DNA from 2 places in the Streptomyces sp. NPDC111628 genome. Region 2 is predicted to be linked to the other one. Evidence: riboswitches for the same ligand, from Rfam matches in the RefSeq annotation. Region 2 holds a riboswitch; the other holds the start of a gene.
The links. Region 2 has a riboswitch for cyclic di-AMP ahead of ACZ7MF_RS25860 (M23 family metallopeptidase). Riboswitches for the same ligand answer to the same signal wherever they lie in the genome.

Region 1 (7,120 bases), on a different contig from region 2:
ACACCGGCGCCTACGACGCCACGCAGTGGAACGCGGACCCCGCGGCCCCCGGCGCGATCGAGGACCCGGCCCGCCCGGCCGGGCACCCCGCACCGGACGACGAGGCGCCCGTCGACCTCGACGCCGAACCCGCCCCGTACGACGGCCAGTTGGCCGCCACCGGCGAACTCCCCGCCGTGACCGCCCTGCTGGACGACCAGGAAGAGGTCACGCCGGCCGCGCGGATCCCGGCCGCCCGCACCGGCTCCCGCGCCGGGGCGCGCTCCCGTCGCCGCCAGCCCGCCAAGCGCTCCGCACTGCTGACCATCGCCGTGCCGTCGGCCTGCGTGATGAGTGTCGCCGGTATCGCGGCCGCCTCCGTCGGCAGCCTGACCGGCGACGAGGGCACGGAGAGCGCGGCGTCCGCGCCGGACCCGGGCAACGCCAAGGCCGCGCCGGTGAAACCGTCCGCCGCCAACAACAAGCTGGACACCCAGCTCACCAGCCTGGCCGCCGGGGCCGACGACTTCGCCGACCGGGCCAGCCGGACGCAGGAGCGCATCGACCTCAAGGCCCAGCAGGCCGCCGAGAAGAGGCAGGCGGCGGAGGAGGCGGCCCGCAAGGAGCGGCTGCGCCCCAAGTTCGCGCTCCCGGTGGCACAGCACGGCCTCAGCGCGTACTACGGGCAGGCCGGCATCAACTGGATGTCCGTCCACACCGGCATCGACTTCCCCGTGTCGTACGGGACGAAGGTGATGGCGGCGACCGACGGCACCGTGCGGACGCAGTACAACAGCGCGTACGGCAACATGATGATCGTGACCGCGAAGGACGGCACGGAGACGTGGTACTGCCACCTCTCCAGCTACCAGGTCCCCTCCGGTACGACCGTGAAGGCGGGCGACGCGATCGCGTTCTCCGGCAACTCGGGCAACTCGACCGGTCCGCACCTGCACTTCGAGGTGCGCCCCGCGGGCGGTTCGTCGATCGACCCGCTTCCCTGGCTGCGCAGCCACGGCATCAGCCCGACGTGACGCCGTAACGTCTCAGCAGCCCGGGCCGGGCCGGACCCGGGCCGACGCCCGGGCCCGCCGCCCGCACCGGGCCGCCCCATGCCGCGCCGTTAGAGCTTCTCCACCGGCGCGTACCGCAGCAGCAGCCGCTTCGGCTTGGTGTCCCCGAAGTCGATCGTCGCCTCGGCGTTCGACCCGGTGCCCTTGACGCCGACCACCGTGCCGAGCCCGAACTGGTCGTGCGTGACGCGGTCGCCGACCGCCAGCGAGACCGTCGGCTGCTCGGCGCCGGCCGACCTGCCCGTGGCGAAGCCGGACGCGCCCGATGCCGAGGACCGGGACCGCGACCGGGACGACGACAGCGAGGCCGCCACGCCCGAGACCGGAGCGGAGGGCGCGGGACCGTTCGCCCCGGTGCGCTTCCACTCCAGGTGCGGGGCCGGGATCTCCTCCAGGAACCGGGAGGGCGGGTTGTACGACGGCTGTCCCCAGGCGCTGCGCAGCGTCGACCGGGTCAGGTAGAGCCGCTCACGCGCGCGTGTGATGCCGACGTAGGCGAGGCGCCGCTCCTCCTCCAGCTCCTTGGCCTGGCCGAGGGCGCGCATGTGCGGGAAGACGCCGTCCTCCATGCCGGTGAGGAAGACGACCGGGAACTCCAGGCCCTTGGCGGTGTGCAGGGTCATCAGGGTGACGACGCCGTCGCCGTCCTCCTCGTCCGGGATCTGGTCCGAGTCGGCGACGAGCGCGACCTTCTCCAGGAAGTCGGCCAGCGTCCCGGTCTCCTCGCCCTCGGCCCGCTCCTGCTCGAACTCCAGGGCGACGGCGGCGAGTTCCTGGAGGTTCTCGATGCGGGTCTCGTCCTGCGGGTCGGTGGAGGCCTGCAACTCGGCGAGGTATCCGGTGCGTTCGAGGATCGCCTCCAACACGGTCGCCGGTCCTGCGCCGGACTCGACGATCGTACGGAGGTCCTCCATGAGCGTGTTGAACCGCTTGACGGCGTTCGCGGAGCGCGCGGCCATGCCGTACGCCTCGTCGACGCGCTTCAGCGCCTGCGGGAAGCTGATCTTCTCGCGCTGGGAGAGGGCGTCGATCATCGCCTCCGCACGGTCGCCGATGCCGCGCTTGGGGACGTTGAGGATGCGGCGCAGCGGCACCGAGTCCTCCGGGTTGGCCAGCACCCGCAGGTAGGCCAGGACGTCCCGGACCTCCTTGCGCTCGTAGAAGCGGACACCGCCGACGACCTTGTAGGGCAGGCCGGTGCGGATGAAGACCTCTTCGAAGACACGGGACTGGGCGTTGGTCCGGTAGAACACCGCGACGTCGCCGGCCTTGGCCTCGCCCGCGTCGGTGAGGCGGTCTATCTCGTCGGCGACGAACTGCGCCTCGTCGTGCTCGGTGTCGGCGACGTACCCGGTGATCTGGGCGCCGCTGCCCTGGTTGGTCCACAGGTTCTTGGGGCGGCGGGACTCGTTGCGCTCGATGACCGCGTTGGCGGCGCTGAGGATGGTCTGCGTGGAGCGGTAGTTCTGCTCCAGCAGGATCGTCGTCGCGTCCGGGTAGTCCTCCTCGAACTGGAGGATGTTGCGGATGGTGGCGCCGCGGAAGGCGTAGATCGACTGGTCGGCGTCGCCCACCACGCACAGCTCGGCGGGCGGCACCTCGGCCTCGGGCGGCACGTCGACGGGGTGCTCCGAGGGCACGCCGACCAGCTCGCGCACCAGCGCGTACTGGGCGTGGTTGGTGTCCTGGTACTCGTCGACCAGGACGTGCCGGAAGCGGCGTCGGTAGTGCTCGGCGACGTCCGGGAAGGCGCGCAGCAGATTGACCGTGGTCATGATCAGGTCGTCGAAGTCGAGGGCGTTGGCCTCGCGCAGCCGCGACTGGTACATCGCGTAGGCCTGCGCGAGCGTCTTCTCGAAACCTCCCCCAGACTCCGTCTGGGAGGTGCCCCCAGCGGCCTGGGCGGCGAAGTCCTCCTCGTCGATCAGCTCGTTCTTCAGGTTGCTGATCTTCGCGCTGAAGGACTTCGGCGGGAAGCGCTTGGGGTCGAGGTCCAGGTCGCGGCAGACCAGCGCCATGAGCCGCTTGGAGTCGGCGGCGTCGTAGATCGAGAACGACGAGGTGAAGCCGAGCCTCTTCGACTCGCGGCGCAGGATACGCACGCACGCGCTGTGGAAGGTCATCACCCACATCGCGTTGGCGCGCGGGCCGACGAGCTGCTCGACGCGCTCCTTCATCTCGCCCGCGGCCTTGTTGGTGAAGGTGATCGCGAGGATCTGGCCCGGGTGGACGCTCCGCTCGGCCAGCAGGTGGGCGATGCGGTGGGTCAGCACGCGGGTCTTGCCGGAACCGGCACCGGCCACGATGAGCAGCGGGGAGCCGGAGTGGACGACGGCGGCGCGCTGGTTCTCGTTCAGCCCCTCCAGGAGCGCGGCGGCGTCCAGGGCGGGGCGCGGGGCGCCGTCCCGGTAGTGGGTGTCCCGCTCCGGGGGCGCGTCGAACTTCCCGCCGAACAGATCGTGCGGCACCGGCTCCGGTCCGTGCTCGTCCTCGGGCGGCGGCGGGGGTTCCTCCTCGTGACCCCGGGGGGTCTGGAGGTTCGCCAGGAAGCTGTCGTCAAAGAGGCTGCTCATCGCTCTCCGAGTCTAGGGCGCCCCACCGACAACCCGGTGCCACCCCGGAAAATGCCCGCCGCCCCTCGGCGCGGGCACACCCTGCGACCAGCGGAACCACGAAGAGTGACGCCCGCGGCCGCCCCGGAGCCACCCGAACGAAAGGTCACGAAAATGTATCGGGCATATCACCCACCAACCTTCACAGCGGCCACACGAGTTGGCTACGGTGCGGGGCAGGCCGCTCGACCCCCTCCGGCGAACCTCGCCGGTCCGCGCGGCCTCCGCCGAGTCCGACGTGCCCGCACGGCACCCGGAGCCGGGGACCCACCGAGACCTTGGGGTGAATCGGCCGCACCGCCCTCGACGAGACGCGAGGACGGTCACGCCGTAGGGCAACCCTTCCGAACCACCGCCCGAACCCGACAGCTAACCCGGTAGGCGGAGCACTGGAAGGAGTCGCCTCCTTGGCGTCGCACCGCAAGTCGCGTCCCACCGGTACCCGCGTCGCGGGCATACGGACCCCGGCCCTCGCCACCGCGGCCCTCACCTCCGTCGCCCTGCTGTCCCAGACGGCGAACGCCACGCCGTCGGACGACCGGCCGACCCTGGAGGAGGTCGAGAAGAAGGTCGACGACCTCTACCGCCAGGCCGGGTCGGCGACCGAGAAGTACAACGCGGCCAAGGAGAAGACCACCAAGCAGCGCAAGAAGGTCGACGGCCTCCTCGACGACGTCGCCCAGCGCACCCAGAAGCTCAACGACGCGCGCGAGGAGCTGGGTTCCTTCGCCTCCGCCCAGTACCGCACGGGCGCCTCGGTCCCGGAGACCGCGACGCTGCTGCTGGCGGACTCGCCGCAGGACTACTTCGACCAGAACCAGCTGATGAACCGGCTCACCGGCCGGCAGAAGACCGCCGTCGACGACTACGTCACGCAGCAGTCCGAGACGATGAAGAAGCGCCGGGAGGCCACCGAGAGCCTCGAGACGCTCACCGACTCGCAGACCGATCTGAAGACGGCCAAGTCGACCGTCCAGAAGAAGCTGGCCACCGCGCGGGAGCTGCTCTCGGAACTGACCGCCGAGGAGAAGGCCCGGCTGGCGGCGATCGAGAAGAAGAAGCAGGAGGAGGCCGAGCGCAAGGCCGCCGAGCTGGCGAAGCAGCAGGCGGCGCAGGAGGAGGCCGAGCGCAAGCGCCGGGAGGAGGCCGCCCGGCAGGAGAGCGGCTCCGGGTCCTCGGGGACCTCCGGCGGCACCGGCTCGTCGGACTCCTCGGGCTCGTCGACGCCGGGCACCTCGACCGGCACCAAGGCCGAGAAGGCGATCGCCTTCGCCCGCGCCCAGATCGGCAAGCCGTACGTCTGGGGCGCCACGGGCCCCGGTTCCTACGACTGCTCGGGCCTCACCCAGGCCGCCTGGAAGGCCGCCGGCGTGACGCTGCCGCGCGTCACCTACGACCAGGTCAACGCGGGCACCACCGTCTCCGTCTCCCAGGCGCAACCCGGTGACCTGGTCTTCTTCTACGACGACATCAGCCACGTCGGCCTGTACATCGGCGACGGCATGATGATCCACGCCCCGAAGCCGGGCGCGTACGTCCGCGAGGAATCGATCTTCTACGACGGCGAGTCGTCGATCTACAGCGTGGTGCGCCCGGGCTGATCGGCGAGGTATTTAGCATCGGGCGCATGTCATCGGCCACCCATCCCTCCGCGCTGCGCGCCTGGTGGGCGCAGCGTCCACCGGCGGCCGGGGCCGCGGTGATGGCGACCGGCATCGTGTCGGTCGCCCTGCATCTGACGGGCCGCGAGGTCCTGTCCCGGATCGCCCTGGTGCTGGCCTGCGGCGCCTGGCTGATACTGGCGGCGAACTTCGTCTACCTGCTGCTGGCCGACCGGGTGCAGTGGGTGCAGCGGGCGGGGACGCCGGGGGCGCTCACCGCCGTCGCCGCGACGACCGTGCTCGGCACCCGTTTCTCCCTGCTCGGCTGGTCGCTCCTGGCGGCGGTGCTGCTGGCGCTGGCGGCCCTGCTGTGGCCGTGGCTGCTGTTCCTGGTGGTGCAGCACTGGGGGCGGCGGATGCCCGGGGCGGTGTTCCTGGGCTGCGTGGCCACGGAGGGGCTCACCGTGCTCGCCGCCACGCTGGCCGCGGCCACCTCGACGCCGTGGCTGGCGCACGCGGCGCTGGTGCCGTTCTGGCTGGGGATCGTGCTCTACCTGATCGCGCTGTTCCGCTTCGACCTGCGACAGGTGGCCCGGGGGGCCGGGGACCACTGGGTGGCGGGCGGCGCGCTCGCCATCTCGGCGCTCGCGGGTGCCAAGCTGCTCGCGGCGGCCGGGACCGGCATGTACCTGTGGAACGCGGACGACCAGGCCGTCCTGCACGACGTGACCGTCCTCCTGCTCACGCTCGACCTCGCCTGGTACGCCGTGCTCCTGGCCGCCGAGATCGCCTGGCCCCGCCCGCGCTACGACGTGCGCCGCTGGTCGACCGTCTTCCCGCTCGGCATGACGGCGGCGGCGACGCTTTCGGTGTCCGTCGTCGTCGACGTCCCGTGGCTGGACGCGCCCGGCCGGGCGCTGCTGTGGATCGCGGTGGCCGGGTGGCTGGCGGTCGCGGCGGGGGCGGTCGGCCGGGCCCGGGCCGGGCTGCGGTCCGCGGGCGAGGGCTCGGGGGCGGCCGTCAGGTCCACAGCACCGCGATGAAGACGTTCACCACCGTCAGCGCGCCCACCAGGCCGAACAGCGGCTTGTCCACCTTCTCGTCGTCGCGCTTCACGTAGACCAGACCCAGGATCACGATCAGTACGGCGAGCTTCACGCCGATCTTGACGTTGTCCACGGAGTAGTCCTGGGCCTGGTTGAGGCCGACCAGGACGGCACCGGTGACCAGCATCGTCAGCGCGCCGTGCAGCATCGCGGGGGTGAACCGGGCCGCGCCCTGGCCCATCGCCTTCATCTGGGTGAGGAAGCCGCCGAGGAGCGAGGCGATACCGATGATGTGCAGGCCGACGAAGAGGTGGATGAGTACGTCCATGAGGCCGGAGCCTAATGAGGGGCCCGACAGGCACGGACACCGGCCCGCCCCGGCCCTCCCATAACAGCTCACGTCCCCCACCCGCCCCCGGTCCGGCATATCGGTCATCACCCTGCGTGAAGGCGTCGGGCCTCGGAGGCCGTGACGATCACATACGGTCGCCGCCCGATCCCCTGCCGCCACTTCCGCGCATCCCGTCACCGGGCCGTTACCGTCGCGCCTAGCGTCCTGGCCCAGGCAGCCGGAACGGACCGGGGCCGATCCGGCGCCGGCCGGAGTCGAGTCGTACGGAAGGACGTGGATCGCAGGTGGGAGCGCACCGCAGGCCGCGACAGCGCGCGAAGGGCGGGAGCAGGGCCCGTACGGCGGCCACGATCACCCTCGCGGGCGCCGCCACCGCGACGGGCCTGGGCGGGACCGGACACGCCGACCCGCAGCCGACGGCGGCACAGGTCAGGGCCAAGGTGGACAAGCTCTACCA
Region 2 (7,120 bases):
CATAGCCGCGTTCCGCTGGCTGGACCGGGTGGATCCCGGCCCCTGGCGGAACCTGCTCTTCTGCTTCGCCTGGGGGGCCTGCGCGGCGGCGCTGATAGCGATCGTCGCCAACAGCTTCGCGACCCGCTGGATAGCGACCGCGACCGCCGACCCGGCCGGCGCCGACACCCTGGGCGCCACGGTGATAGCGCCGGTCGTCGAGGAGTCCGCCAAGGCGGCCGCCGTCCTCCTGGTCTTCCTCTTCCGCCGACGGGACTTCACCGGCATCGTCGACGGCGTGGTCGTCGCCGGGGTCACCGCCACCGGCTTCGCCTTCACCGAGAACATCCTCTACCTGGGCACCGCCTTCGGCACCGACCAGCTCACCGGCGACAGCGGCATCGCCTCCGTCACCGCGGCGACCTTCTTCGTCCGGGTCGTGATGTCGCCGTTCGCGCACCCGCTGTTCACCGTGCTCACCGGCATCGGCTTCGGCATCGCCGCGCTCTCGACGGGCCGGCACCGCCTGCGCCGGGCGCTGCTCCCGCTGGCCGGGCTGCTGCTCGCGATGGGCGTGCACGCCCTGTGGAACGGCTCGGCCGCGTTCGGCGAGTACGGCTTCTTCGCCGTGTACGCGGCGTTCATGCTGCCGTCCTTCGGCCTGCTGACCTGGCTGGTGATCTGGACCCGGCAGCGCGAACTGGGCACCGTGCGGGCCGAGCTGCCCGCGTACGTCATGGCCGGCTGGCTCACGCCCGCGGAGCCGTACGCGCTCGGCTCGATGCGGGCCCGCCGCATTGCCCGGCAGTACGCCCGCCGGCACGCCGGGAAGGAAGGGGCGCGGGCGGTGGCTCGGTACGAGGCCTGCGCGACCTCGGTGGCGTTCCTGCGGCAGCGGGGCCGCCGGGGCCGGGCGGGCGCCGACTTCGCCGTACGGGAGCGGGCGCTGCTGGACGCCCTGTGGCACCTGCGGGACCTCGCCCGCCCGGCACTGGACTACGCCGCCCGGGCCACCGCCCCGCCGCCCGTGCCGGTGCCGCCGTGGGCGTATCCGTACGGCGGCACGCACGGCGCCTACGGTCCCCATGCCGGCGCATACGGCCCCCGTACCGCACCCAGCCCCTACGCCCCGCAGGCCCCCTACGCCACACAGGCCCCGCACAACCCGTACGCACCGCCGTACCACCCGTACGCCCCGCCCGGCCCCCACCGGCCGTAGGTCCGCGGCGCGCGGACCGCCCGCTCAGGCGGACGCCCGGGTCAGCCTCCCGACCTCGTCCTCCGTCAGGCTCAGCTCGGCCACGCCCAGCAGCGCCGGCAGCTGCTCCACCGTGCGTGCGGAGGCGATCGGCGCCGCCACGGTCGGCCGGGCGGCCAGCCAGGCGAGGGCGACCGTGGCGACGGGAGCCTCGTGGGCCGCGGCGATCTCGTCCAGGGCGGCCAGCACCCGGCGGCCCCGCTCGGTCTCCAGGTGCTTGGCCGCACCGCCCGCCCGCGGGCTGTCCACCTCCGTGCCGGGCCGGTACTTGCCGGTGAGGAAGCCGGCCGCGAGGGCGTAGTACGGCACGGCGGCGAGACCCGCCCGCTCGGCGAGGTCGCGCAGTTCGCCCTCGTACGTGTCGCGGGAGACCAGGTTGTAGTGCGGCTGGAGGGCGACGTACCGGGCGAGGCCCTCGCGGTCGGAGAACTCCAGGGACGCCGCGAGCCGCTCGGCGGAGATGTTGGAGGCGGCGATGTGCCGCACCTTGCCGGCCTTCACCAGTGCGTCGAGCGCGCCGACGATCTCCTCGACCGGCACCTCGGGCTTGTCGAAGTGGGTGTAGTAGAGGTCGATGTGGTCGGTGCCCAGGCGGCGCAGTGAGGCGTCGGCCGCGGCCTTGATGTTCGCGGCGGACAGGCCCGGGTACTCGGGGTGCTGGCTGACCTTGGTGGCGAGGACGACGTCGTCACGGTTGCCGCGGGCCGCGAACCACTGGCCGAGGACGGTCTCGGACTCGCCGCCGCTGTTGCCGTCGACCCAGGCGGAGTAGGAGTCGGCGGTGTCGACGAAGTTGCCGCCGGCCGCCGTGTAGGCGTCCAGGACGGCGAAGGACCGGTCACGGTCGGCCGTCCAGCCGAAGACGTTGCCGCCGAGGGCGAGGGGGAAGACCTCGAGGTCGGAGGAGCCGAGCTTGCGCAGAGAAGTCATGTAGGGAGTCAACGACCGTGCCGGAGCGGGCGATTCCGGCAGGCACGCAAAATCCCCGCAAACCAGCAGCGCAGCAAACCGGCAGCCCTGACGTCGGGGGGTCGCCGTCAGGACCGCCGGTGATCAGCGGGGCGCGTCGTGGGCGGCGCGGATCAGGGGGTGAGCCCCTTGCTCTGCAGCCAGGACATCGGGTCGATGCCGGTGCCGCCGTCGGTGTGGACCTCGAGGTGGAGGTGGGCGCCGGTGACGTTGCCGGTGGCGCCGACGCGGCCGATGACGTCACCGGTGGTGACCTTCTGGCCGACGCTGACGTTGATGGAGGACTGGTGCGCGTACCAGAGCTCGGTGCCGTCGTCGAGGGTGAGCACGGTCTTGTAGCCGTACGACCCGTCCCAGCCGGCCGACGTGATGGTGCCGCTGTGCACCGCCTTGAGCAGCGTGCCCGTGGGGGCGGCGAAGTCGAGGCCGGTGTGGTGACCGGAGGCCCAGAGGGAGCCGGCCTGGTTGAACGTGGAGGAGATCGTGTACGAGGAGGTCGGCAGCGTGTACTGCTTGGCCAGCTTCGCGAGCCGCTCGGCCTCGGCCTTCTTCGCGGCCTCCTCCTCCGCCTTCTTCTTGGCGGCGGCGGCCTTCTCCTCGGCCTCCTTCTCCGCCTTGGCGGCGGCGTCGGCGGCCTTCTTCTCGGCCGCGGCGGCGGCTTCGGCGGCGGCCTTGGTCTCGACCTGCGCCTGCTGCTGCTCGGCCTGCGCCATGATCCGGGCCCGCAGCGACTCACCGGCGCCGGTGGTGTCGGTGCCCTCCGCGCTGTCGGCGGCGGCGGCCTGGGTGATGCCGCTGAGCGGGGTGGCGGAACCCTCGGGCTCCGACTTCTCGTCGTCGCCGGGAAGGAGCGAGCCGACGTTCGGCAGGTCCGGCATGGAGATGGACACCGGGGGCTTGCCGGTCTGCGCGCTGGCCATGCCGCCCGCTCCGACGGCGGCTATGACACCGACGCCGAGGACGGTGGAGCTGCGGGCGAGTCCGCCGCGCTGCTTGGCCACGCGGTGCCGGCCGCGTACGGGACGGATGGACTCCGCGGTGGGATTCCACTCCTCCCAGGGACCCTCTTCGGCGCGGTAGCCGTCGTAGCCGAAGGTGTCGGTGCCGTGCCCACTGGGCGCGGACGGGGCCTCGGGGGCAGGCCGGTTTGACGCCACGTGGGCGTACTCCTTTCCTTCCTTTCGCCTACCGGGTTAGCTGACGGGTTCGGAGCAGGAAGGTCTCCTACGGGTGTCTGCCGACCGTGTTTCCACGACGGCATACGCCCGATTCACCCCAATGTGGTGGTTCCCCGGTTCCCTTGCGGGATTCGGCGCGTGCGCACGGAGCCGCCTTCTGTGACGGCTGGGACGACCGCGCTGCGTTATCGAACGTTAATAGACGCGAGGCTCCGATTCCAAGCCGTTCCTCTTGATCATTACCGAATACCGCCGGGACGTACGCCTCACGACCGGTGAAAACCGGGCGAGTTGACCGGGCCTCAGTATTCCTCTTCGCCGCACTTTCTTCTGACGGTGTATCAGTTGTTATGCGGAGGGGGGTCGTACTGTCACGGCTCGTGACAATGATCATGATCGCCGGGCCGGGGACGCCGGACGGCGAGCAGCGCCATGTCGTCCGCCATGCCGCCCCCGGAGTGCCGGCGCACGTCCTCGGCGAGGGTGCCGAGCAGGCTCGCCGGATGCGGGAAGACGCGGCCGGCCAGCCGCGCCTGCGGATCGTAGAACTCGCCCTTCGCGTCGCGGGCTTCGGTCAGCCCGTCGGTGTAGAGCAGCAGCGTGGCCCCGCCGGGGAAGGCGGCCTCCTCCGCCCGGTCGGGCCACACGCCCAGCTCGCCCATGCCGAGCGGCAGCGCCGACTCGTGGGCGGGCAGCGGGCCGAGGGTTCCGTCGCCGTAGAGCAGCAGGGGCGGCGGATGGCCGCGGTTGACGATGCGGACGGTGCCGTCGCCGTGCGGGAGTTCGGCGAGGACGGCGGTGGTGAAGCCCTCGAAGGCGTCCAGTCCGTCGCGCCGGGTGCCCTCGCGCGCCAGCGCCCGCTCAAGGCGCTGCGCCACCGCCTCCAGCGTCGCCTCCTGCTCGGCCGCCTCCCGGAAGGCGCCGATCACGACGGCGACGGCGGCCACCGCGCCCATGCCCTTGCCGCGCACGTCCCCGACGATCAGCCGGACGCCGCGGGCGCTGTCCTGCACGGCGTACAGGTCACCGCCGATGAAGGCGTCGGCCTGCGCGGCCTCGTAGCAGACGGCGATCTCGAAGCCCGCCATCCGCTCGGCGGGTTCGGGCAGGACGGCGCGCTGGGCGGCCTCGGCGATCTCGCGGACGGAGACGAGGCGCTCGCTGCTGCGGCGGACCATGCCGTTCACGAGGACGGCGAGCACGGCGACCGTCGCGATGGTGATCAGCTCGGTGAGGGAGTCGACGTAGTGGATGACGCCCTTGCCGAGTTGCAGCGCGATGACCGCGGCGACCACGGCGACGCCGGTGAGCGCCGTGCCGCGCCGCGAGTAGAGGGGGGCGGCGATCAGGGGCGCGGCCGTGTAGAGGGGCCCGGCGGTGAAGTACCTCGGGGTGAAGATGTCGTACAGGATGGCGACGACGATCAGCAGCACGGGGAGCGCGTGCACGAAGGTCCGCCCGTACCCGGCCCGCCGGCGGGGCGGTGGTCCCGGGGGCGGCCCGGTCGGCGCCTCGTCGCCGAGGCCCGGGTCGGGCACGGGATCGCCGGGGAGCCTGCCACCGGCCCTGGCGGCCGCTCCCTCGTCGTCCACGTCACCTGGCCGCACCACTCGTCTCCCGCCGCCCCGTACGTCCGCGCCGCTTGCCGTCCCGGACTCCAGGGTTCCGGGGGCGGGGGCGGGCGGCGAGCGGTGAGGGGCCGACCGGATGACACGGGGCACCTGCGGAAACGCACCGAGGGCCGGAACCCTTTCGGATTCCGGCCCTCGGCCTTCAGTAGCGGGGACAGGATTTGAACCTGCGACCTCTGGGTTATGAGCCCAGCGAGCTACCGAGCTGCTCCACCCCGCGTCGTTGTGTTCACCACTGTACGTCATCCCGGGGGCGGAATGCACATCGGTATCTCCTCGCCCCGCTCTCCCTACCCCTCCAGGTGGCGGTTGGGCGCCTTCGCCCGCTGCGCGTACTCGGCCAGTACGACGACGACGGCACCCGCGGCGGTGAGCACCCCGCTGCCGTCCGCTCCCGCCACGAAGGTGTCCGGCTCCCGCCAGGCCGTGACGACCCGGCGCACCCCGGCGTCGAGGATCAGCCGGGCGCAGGGCGCGGGCCGCGAGGCCCGGCGGGCACAGGGCTCCAGGCTGCTGTACACGGTGGCGCGGGCGAGCCGCGGGTCTTCCGGGCCGACCTTGGCGAGCGCGGCCTCCTCGGCGTGCACGACCGGATCACCGCCCTCCCGCGAGTACCCCCGCGCCAGCTCGCTCCCGTCGGCGGCGACCACGACCGCCCCCACGCTGAACGCGGTGTCCGACGGCGGACACAGCTCGGCCAGTTCGCAGGCGAGCGCCAGCCAGTGCCGGTCGGCGGCGGCGACGCGGTCACCGGTGCCGGGTGCGGTCGGCAGGTACCGCGCCAGCACGACGTCCTCGATCCGCCGCGTCTCGACCAGCCGCAGCCGCCCGCCCTGGTAGGCACCGGGCCCGAACAGCCGGGGCGCGGCCGGGTCCCCGACGAGGAGCGGCGCGAGGACGAGCTGGAGCTCGTCGACGAGTCCCTGCTGGAGCAACTGGGTGTGGACGGTCCCGCCCCCCTCGACCATGAGCCGCCGCACGCCCCGCCGGTCGTGGAGGTACTCCAGCGCGGCGTGCCAGTCGAGGTCCGGGCCCAGGGACACCACATCGGCACCGATCCCGAGCGCGCGGGCCCGCCGGGCGCCGTCGTCCGTGGTCAGCAGGACCTTGTCCCCGCCCGTGTGCCAGAACCGCGCCGCCGGATCCAGCTCGCCACTGCCACTGACGGTGACCTTGAGCGGGTACTCCGCCCTTCCGTCCGCGACCCGGGCCGCCCGCCGCTCGGCCGAGTTCACCAGCAGCCGCGGATTGTCGGCCCGGACCGTCCCGGCACCGACCAGGATCGCGTCCACGGAGGCCCGCACCTCGTCCACCCGGTCGAAGTCGGCGGGGCTGGAGAGCAGCAGCCGTTCGGGGCCGGTGTCGTCCAGGTAGCCGTCGAGGGAGACGGCGGCGGAGAGAAGGACGTGGGGAAGCGGCATGGGTGGCACTCCGGGAGGCAGACGGGCGGCGGGTTCCGGCGGGCACACACTAGGCGGCGCTGCCGCCGCTACGGTTCACCGTGGTCCGTGGACAGGCGCCGCCCCCTCGGCGAGCTGCCGGACCTCCGTCTCGTCGGCGAGTACGGCGTGGCGCGACTCACCGCGCGCCGGGCCGCGCAGGAGCTCCGTGAACGGGGGCTCGTCGTCACCGTCCGCGGCAAGGGGTCGTTCGTCGTGGAGCGGCCGCCCGCCGCCGACGACGAGGACAAGCCCTCCGGCTGACGCCCCGCCTTGACTCTCCAGTGGCTGGAGACCGCAGGGTGGGCTCATGAACGGCGCGACGCCCCCGCACTCGATCGGTGAACTCTCGGCCCGTACCGGCGTGTCCGTACGGACGATCCGGTTCTACTCGGACACCGGACTGCTGCCCCCCACCGACCGCACCCCGGCCGGCTACCGCCGTTACGGCGACGCGGCCCTCGACCGGCTCCGCCTCATCTGCGTCCTGCGGGAGCTGGACGTCGATCTGGCCACGGTCCGCCGCGTCCTGGACGGTGACCTCTCCGTCGCCGAGGTCGCCGCCGCGCACGCCGACGCCACCGCCCTGCAGATCCGCGCGCTGCGGCTGCGGCACAGCGTGCTGCGGCTCGTTGCCCGGCGCGACGCCAGCCCCGAGGAGACAGT

Region 1: another riboswitch for cyclic di-AMP. It lies ahead of ACZ7MF_RS03175 (C40 family peptidase); the one in region 2 lies ahead of ACZ7MF_RS25860 (M23 family metallopeptidase).

The regions. Positions count from the first base shown of each region.
Region 1 covers NZ_JBVKBZ010000001.1:640,670-647,789, reverse strand. Annotated here, with positions in the region: gene ACZ7MF_RS03185 (M23 family metallopeptidase) at 1-1,013, shown strand, start outside; gene pcrA (DNA helicase PcrA) at 1,103-3,625, opposite strand; cyclic di-AMP (ydaO/yuaA leader) riboswitch at 3,880-4,065, shown strand; gene ACZ7MF_RS03175 (C40 family peptidase) at 4,072-5,265, shown strand; gene ACZ7MF_RS03170 (tellurite resistance/C4-dicarboxylate transporter family protein) at 5,292-6,308, shown strand; gene ACZ7MF_RS03165 (hypothetical protein) at 6,286-6,639, opposite strand; gene ACZ7MF_RS03160 (C40 family peptidase) at 6,948-7,120, shown strand, end outside.
Region 2 covers NZ_JBVKBZ010000005.1:19,714-26,833, forward strand. Annotated here, with positions in the region: gene ACZ7MF_RS25850 (PrsW family intramembrane metalloprotease) at 1-1,198, shown strand, start outside; gene ACZ7MF_RS25855 (aldo/keto reductase) at 1,223-2,167, opposite strand; gene ACZ7MF_RS25860 (M23 family metallopeptidase) at 2,320-3,363, opposite strand; cyclic di-AMP (ydaO/yuaA leader) riboswitch at 3,374-3,531, opposite strand; gene ACZ7MF_RS25865 (PP2C family protein-serine/threonine phosphatase) at 3,756-4,976, opposite strand; tRNA gene ACZ7MF_RS25870 (tRNA-Met) at 5,162-5,235, opposite strand; gene ACZ7MF_RS25875 (dihydrofolate reductase family protein) at 5,306-6,436, opposite strand; gene ACZ7MF_RS25880 (GntR family transcriptional regulator) at 6,524-6,718, shown strand; gene ACZ7MF_RS25885 (MerR family transcriptional regulator) at 6,765-7,120, shown strand, end outside.